One region of the Streptomyces sp. NPDC058701 genome, then DNA from elsewhere that is predicted to be linked to it. Evidence: predicted binding sites of a transcription regulator. Region 1 holds the regulator's gene; the other holds the start of a gene.
What was found. Region 1 encodes HrcA, which represses chaperone genes, less so after heat shock. Its sites were predicted from a motif close to TTNGCACTCNGNNNNNCNGAGTGCNAA; they were not measured.
Positions count from the first base shown of each region.

Region 2: the regulator HrcA is predicted to act here: its motif matches at 1,961-1,987, upstream of groL (chaperonin GroEL).

Region 1 covers NZ_JBHXSY010000004.1:104,638-108,046, forward strand. The annotation lists gene ACFWW8_RS05375 (DUF3097 domain-containing protein) at 1-570, opposite strand, end outside; gene ACFWW8_RS05380 (MBL fold metallo-hydrolase) at 599-1,324, opposite strand; gene hrcA (heat-inducible transcriptional repressor HrcA) at 1,485-2,501, shown strand; gene dnaJ (molecular chaperone DnaJ) at 2,502-3,409, shown strand, end outside.
Region 2 covers NZ_JBHXSY010000010.1:129,311-132,719, reverse strand. The annotation lists gene thrC (threonine synthase) at 1-826, shown strand, start outside; gene ACFWW8_RS13850 (MoaD/ThiS family protein) at 861-1,139, shown strand; gene ACFWW8_RS13845 (cold-shock protein) at 1,537-1,746, shown strand; gene groL (chaperonin GroEL) at 2,117-3,409, shown strand, end outside.

The sequences.
Region 1 (3,409 bases):
CGGGTGGCCCGCGATCAGCACGTGCGGGGAGTCCACCGAAGCCGCGATCCGGGACTCCTTCGAACCCGGCACCAGGTGGTCCACGAGGACGCCGAGCCGGGCGTCCGGACCCGGCCCGAACTCCGCCACGACGGCCGTGAGGTCGTCGATCCCCTCCAGGTACTCCACCACCACGCCCTCGATCCGCAGGTCGTCGCCCCAGACCCGCTCCACCAGCTCGGCGTCGTGCCGGCCCTCGACGTAGATCCGCCCGGCCCGCGCCACCCGCGCCCGTGCCCCCGGGACGGCGATCGACCCCGAGGCCGTGCGGGACGGCGCCACCGGGCCCCGGGGCGGACGGACCAGGGTCACCACCGCGCCGTCCAGCAGGAACGCGGCGGGCTCCATCGGGAACACCCGCCGCTTGCCGAACCGGTCCTCCAGGGTCACCGTGCCCGCCTCGCAGCCCACCACCGCGCCGCAGAAGTCCGTACCGGCGACCTCGACCACCAGATCGGGCTCCGCCGCCACCTCGGGCACGGCCCTGGGGCGCTTCCACTGCGGGGTCAGGTCGGGGGAGTACTCGCGCATCCGGCCGACACTAGGAGAGGCGCGGCGATCACGCCTCCGACACGCCGAAACGCGCGGCCAGTGTGGCGCGTTGCGCACGGACGAAGGCCGCGTCGACCACCGCTCCGTGACCCGGCACGTACAGGGCGTCGTCGCCGCCCAGGGCCAGCAGCCGGTCCAGGGCGTCCGGCCAGCGCGCCGGCAGCGCGTCGTCGCCCGCCTGCGGCTCGCCGGACTCCTCGACCAGGTCCCCGCAGAAGACCGTCTCCCGCTCGCCGGGGACGAACACCGCCAGGTCGTGCCCCGTGTGCCCCGGCCCCACGTTGGCCAGCAGCACCCGCACCCCGCCCAGCTCCAGCGTCCACTCGCCCGACACCGGGTGCCGGGGGAGCACCAGCAGCTCGACGGCCTCAGCCGCCTCCCTGCCGGACAGCCCGTGCCGCACGGCGGACGCCCGCAGCGACTCCCGCCCTGTGTCCAGGACGGAGTCCAGCCCGACCGCGGCGTACACCTCGGCCCCGGAGAAGGCGGCCGCGCCCAGCACGTGATCGAAATGCCCGTGGGTGAATGCGATATGGGTCACGCGGCGACCCGTCAGCCGCTCGGCCCCGGCGCGGATCTCCGCGCCCTCGCGCAGGCACGAACCGGGGTCCACGAGGAGCACCGCATCGTCCCCCACCACCAGTCCCACGGTGCAGTCCCACACCGGAAGGCGCCGCCGCCCGGCCCGTCCGGTCAGCCCTTCCCAGCCCGCCTCTTCCCATCGCACGTCCATGCCGCGACGCTACCCTGACGGGCCGCCCTTGCCAGGGTCTGACCACCCGGCCGTACACTGAGCGGGGGATCTCTGGCACTCGGACGACCAGAGTGCCAACGGAGAGCCAACGAAACGCCGGCGGAAACACGGCGCCGGACCACAGCTGGAGGTGTGCGCGATGCTCAGTGAACGCAGGCTCGAAGTGCTGCGCGCCATCGTCCAGGACTATGTCGGGACCGAGGAGCCGGTCGGCTCCAAGGCGCTGACCGAGCGGCACCGGCTCGGCGTCTCGCCGGCCACCGTGCGCAACGACATGGCCGTGCTGGAGGACGAGGGCTACATCGCCCAGCCGCACACCAGCGCCGGACGCATCCCCACCGACAAGGGCTACCGCCTCTTCGTCGACAGGCTGGCGGGGGTCAAACCCCTGTCGACGCCCGAGCGCCGGGCCATCCAGAACTTCCTCGACGGCGCGGTGGACCTCGACGACGTCGTCGGGCGCACGGTGCGGCTGCTCGCGCAGCTCACCCGGCAGGTCGCCGTCGTCCAGTACCCCTCGCTGACGCGCTCCACCGTGCGCCACGTCGAGCTGCTGTCGCTGGCCCCGGCCCGGCTGATGCTCGTACTGATCACGGACACCGGGCGCGTCGAGCAGCGGCTCATCGACTGCCAGACCCCCTTCGGGGAGGCCTCGCTCGCGGACCTGCGGGCCCGGCTCAACAGCCGGGTCGTCGGCCGCCGCTTCACCGATGTGCCCCCACTCGTCCAGGACCTCCCCGAGTCCTTCGAGGCCGACGACCGAGCCACGGTGTCCACCGTGCTCGCGACGCTCCTCGAAACCCTGGTCGAGGAAGCCGAAGAACGGCTGATGATCGGCGGAACCGCCAATCTCACCCGCTTCGGACACGATTTTCCCCTGACGATCAGGCCGGTGCTCGAAGCGCTGGAGGAGCAGGTCGTGCTCCTCAAGCTGCTGGGCGAGGCCAGTGAGTCGGGAATGGCCGTACGGATCGGGCATGAGAACGCCTACGAGGGACTGAACTCCACGTCGGTCGTCTCGGTCGGTTACGGTTCGGGCGGCGAAGCAGTCGCCAAACTCGGCGTGGTCGGACCGACCCGCATGGACTACCCCGGAACGATGGGAGCGGTACGCGCAGTGGCACGTTACGTCGGACAGATCCTGGCGGAGTCGTAAGTGGCCACGGACTATTACGCCGTTCTCGGCGTGCGCCGCGACGCTTCCCAGGACGAGATCAAGAAGGCATTCCGGCGGCTTGCGCGCGAGCTGCACCCGGATGTGAACCCCGATCCCAAGACGCAAGAGCGTTTCAAGGAGATCAACGCGGCGTACGAGGTGCTCTCGGACCCGCAGAAGAAGCAGGTCTTCGACCTCGGCGGCGACCCGCTGTCCTCCTCGGGCGGCGGCGGGGGCGCGGGCGGATTCGGCGCGGGCGGCTTCGGCAACTTCTCCGACATCATGGACGCCTTCTTCGGACAGGCCTCGCAGCGCGGACCGCGCTCGCGGACCCGCCGCGGCCAGGACGCCATGATCCGCCTGGACCTGGAACTGGACGAGGCGGCCTTCGGGACCACCAAGGACATCCAGGTCGACACGGCCGTGGTGTGCACCACCTGCTCCGGCGAGGGCGCCGCCCCCGGCACCTCGGCGCAGACGTGTGACATGTGCCGCGGCCGCGGTGAGGTCTCGCAGGTCACCCGGTCCTTCCTGGGCCAGGTCATGACCTCGCGCCCCTGCCCGCAGTGCCAGGGCTTCGGCACCGTCGTCCCGACCCCGTGCCCCGAGTGCGCGGGCGACGGCCGGGTCCGGTCCCGCCGCAGCCTCACGGTCAAGATCCCGGCGGGCGTCGAGAACGGCACCCGGATCCAGCTGTCGGGCGAGGGCGAGGTCGGCCCCGGCGGCGGCCCCGCCGGCGACCTGTACGTGGAGATCCACGAACTGCCGCACCAGACCTTCCAGCGCCGCGGGGACGACCTGCACTGCACGGTCACCATCCCGATGACGGCGGCCTCCCTGGGCACCAAGTGCCCGCTGGAGACGCTGGACGGCCTGGAGGAGATCGACATCCGGCCCGGCACCCAGTC
Region 2 (3,409 bases), on a different contig from region 1:
GGCCGGCGCCGTCGGCGCCGCGGCCGCCCGCGCCGGCTTCCGCTCCTGCGTGTTCATCCCGCACGACCTGGAGCAGGGCAAGGTCGTCATGGCCGCTGTCTACGGCGGCGACCTCGTCGGCATCGAGGGCAACTACGACGACGTCAACCGCTTCTGCTCCGAGCTCATCGGCGATCCGCTCGGCGAGGGCTGGGGCTTCGTCAACGTCAACCTGCGCCCGTACTACGGCGAGGGCTCCAAGACGCTCGCGTACGAGATCTGCGAGCAGCTCGGCTGGCAGCTGCCCGACCAGCTGGTCATCCCGATCGCCTCCGGCTCGCAGCTGACGAAGATCGACAAGGGTCTGCAGGAGCTGATCAAGCTCGGCCTCGTCGAGGACAAGCCGTACAAGATCTTCGGCGCCCAGGCCGAGGGCTGCTCCCCGGTCTCGACCGCCTTCAAGGCCGGTCACGACGTGGTCCGCCCGCAGAAGCCGAACACCATCGCCAAGTCCCTGGCGATCGGCAACCCGGCGGACGGCCCGTACGTCCTGGACATCGCGCGGCGCACCGGCGGCTTCGTCGACGACGTCAACGACGAGCAGGTCGTCGAGGCCATCAAGATCCTGGCGCAGACCGAGGGCATCTTCGCCGAGACCGCGGGCGGCGTGACCGTCGGCGTCACGAAGAAGCTCATCGAGGCGGGACACCTCGACCCGGCGCTGACCACCGTCATCCTGAACACCGGTGACGGCCTCAAGACCCTGGAGGCGGTGGCCGCGGACAGCGGGCAGACCGCCACCATCCGCCCGAGCCTGGACGCCTTCCGCGCCGCCGGCCTGGCCTGACCCTCCCCCCGCACACCGGAAAGGCAGTAGCGCCATGAGCGTCAACGTCCGCATCCCCACCATCCTGCGCACCTACACCGGTGGCAAGGCCGAGGTCTCCGCCGAGGGCGCGAACCTGGCCGAGGTCATCGAGTCGCTGGAGCGGAGCCACCCGGGGATCGCCGCGCGCGTCCTGGACGACCAGGGCAAGCTCCGCCGCTTCGTGAACGTCTACGTGAACGACGACGACGTGCGCTTCGAGGGCGGCCTGGAGGCCGTCACCCCGGACGGGGCCGGCGTCTCGATCATCCCGGCCGTCGCGGGCGGCTGCTGACCGCCGTGCGGTGACACGCTAAAACCGAAATTGCCCCCTCCGCTCATAAGCGGAGGGGGCAATTCTGCTTGATTGTGCGCGGTAGGGTTGGGGAAGTCCCCTCCGCTGTACTTGCCCGCCGCATATGAACGGGTCGCGTGAGGGTCGACATCGGGTCAATGTGCGAGTGCGCTATGGGGCTTTGGCGAGAGATGCCGGGCCCGAGTTGCCCTGGAGTATGCCAAATTTTCACTCTTTTTCAATGTTTCCGAGTGGCCGGAATTCTCGTCGGATTGACCTGTTGCAGACAGCATCGGCGCGGATACATTCAGCCTCGGTCGACGCGTTCCGACGCAAGATCTGACCCGGGATCGCGAAGTGCGTTCCCGCGCAAGGGCCGGTAATAGGGGAGTTAGGCATGGCTCAGGGCACCGTCAAGTGGTTCAACGCGGAGAAGGGCTACGGCTTCATCGCGGTCGACGGTGGCGCGGATGTGTTCGTCCACTACAGCGCCATCCAGATGGACGGTTACCGCACCCTTGAAGAGGGTCAGCGGGTCGAGTTCGAGATCTCGCAGGGCCAGAAGGGGCCGCAGGCGGACATGGTCAAGCTCGCGGCCGCCGGCTAGTCCCCACGCGATCGACCACCGACGCACACGTACGGCGTGCACGGTCGTTACCGATGCACGGCGTACGAGGCATTACGAGGGGCCCACATCCTGGACACGGGGATGTGGGCCCCTCGTGCGTCCGGCCCGCACGACCCGTGCGGCGCCTGCCTCTTCCCCGGAGTGTTGACCCAAGCCGCTTGCACTCGAGGGGGTCGAGTGCTAATCATTGGCGTTAGCACTCTCCCGGTGAGAGTGCTACTCAACGAGGACCGGGTCGGTGAGGCCCGCAGGGTCCGGCGGGAAGGAACCGCCGGGCACGCAGGCCGTCCGTCGCGGGCGCGGGCGCGGTCCGGGAGCAATCCACCGCTGTCCGGGAGGACCACTTCAGATGGCCAAGATCATTGCGTTCAACGAGGAGGCCCGGCGCGGTCTCGAGCGTGGGATGAACCAGCTCGCCGACGCCGTCAAGGTCACCCTTGGCCCCAAGGGTCGCAACGTCGTCCTTGAGAAGAAGTGGGGCGCCCCCACGATCACCAACGATGGTGTCTCCATCGCCAAGGAGATCGAGCTCGAGGACCCGTACGAGAAGATCGGCGCCGAGCTGGTCAAGGAAGTCGCCAAGAAGACGGACGACGTCGCCGGCGACGGTACGACCACCGCCACCGTGCTGGCCCAGGCCCTCGTCCGCGAGGGTCTGCGCAACGTAGCCGCCGGCGCCAACCCGATGGCCCTCAAGCGTGGTATCGAGAAGGCCGTCGAGGCCGTCTCCGCCGCCCTGCTGGCCCAGGCCAAGGACGTCGAGACCAAGGAGCAGATCGCCTCCACGGCGTCCATCTCCGCCGCCGACACCCAGATCGGCGAGCTCATCGCCGAGGCGATGGACAAGGTCGGCAAGGAAGGCGTCATCACGGTCGAGGAGTCGCAGACCTTCGGTCTGGAGCTCGAGCTCACCGAGGGCATGCGCTTCGACAAGGGCTACATCTCGGCGTACTTCGCCACCGACATGGAGCGCATGGAGTCGTCCCTCGACGACCCGTACGTCCTGATCGTCAACTCCAAGATCGGCTCGGTCAAGGACCTGCTGCCGCTCCTGGAGAAGGTCATGCAGTCCGGCAAGCCGCTGCTGATCATCGCCGAGGACGTCGAGGGCGAGGCCCTGTCGACCCTGGTCGTCAACAAGATCCGCGGCACCTTCAAGTCCGTCGCCGTCAAGGCCCCGGGCTTCGGCGACCGCCGCAAGGCCATGCTCGGTGACATCGCCATCCTCACGGGCGGCACGGTCATCTCCGAGGAGGTCGGCCTCAAGCTGGAGAACGCCGGTCTCGACCTGCTGGGCCGCGCCCGCAAGGTCGTCATCACCAAGGACGAGACCACCATCGTCGACGGTGCCGGCGACAGCGACCAGGTCGCCGGTCGCGTCAACCAGATCCGCGCCGAGATCGAGAACTCCGACTCGGACTACGACCGCGAGAAGCTCCAGGAGCGCCTCGCGAAGCTGGCCGGCGGCGTGGCCGTCATCAAGGCCGGTGCCGCGACCGAGGTCGAGCTCAAGGAGCGCAAGCACCGCATCGAGGACGCCGTTCGCAACGCGAAGGCGGCCGTCGAGGAGGGCATCGTCGCCGGTGGCGGCGTAGCCCTGCTGCAGGCCTCCGCGGTCTTCGAGAAGCTGGAGCTCACGGGT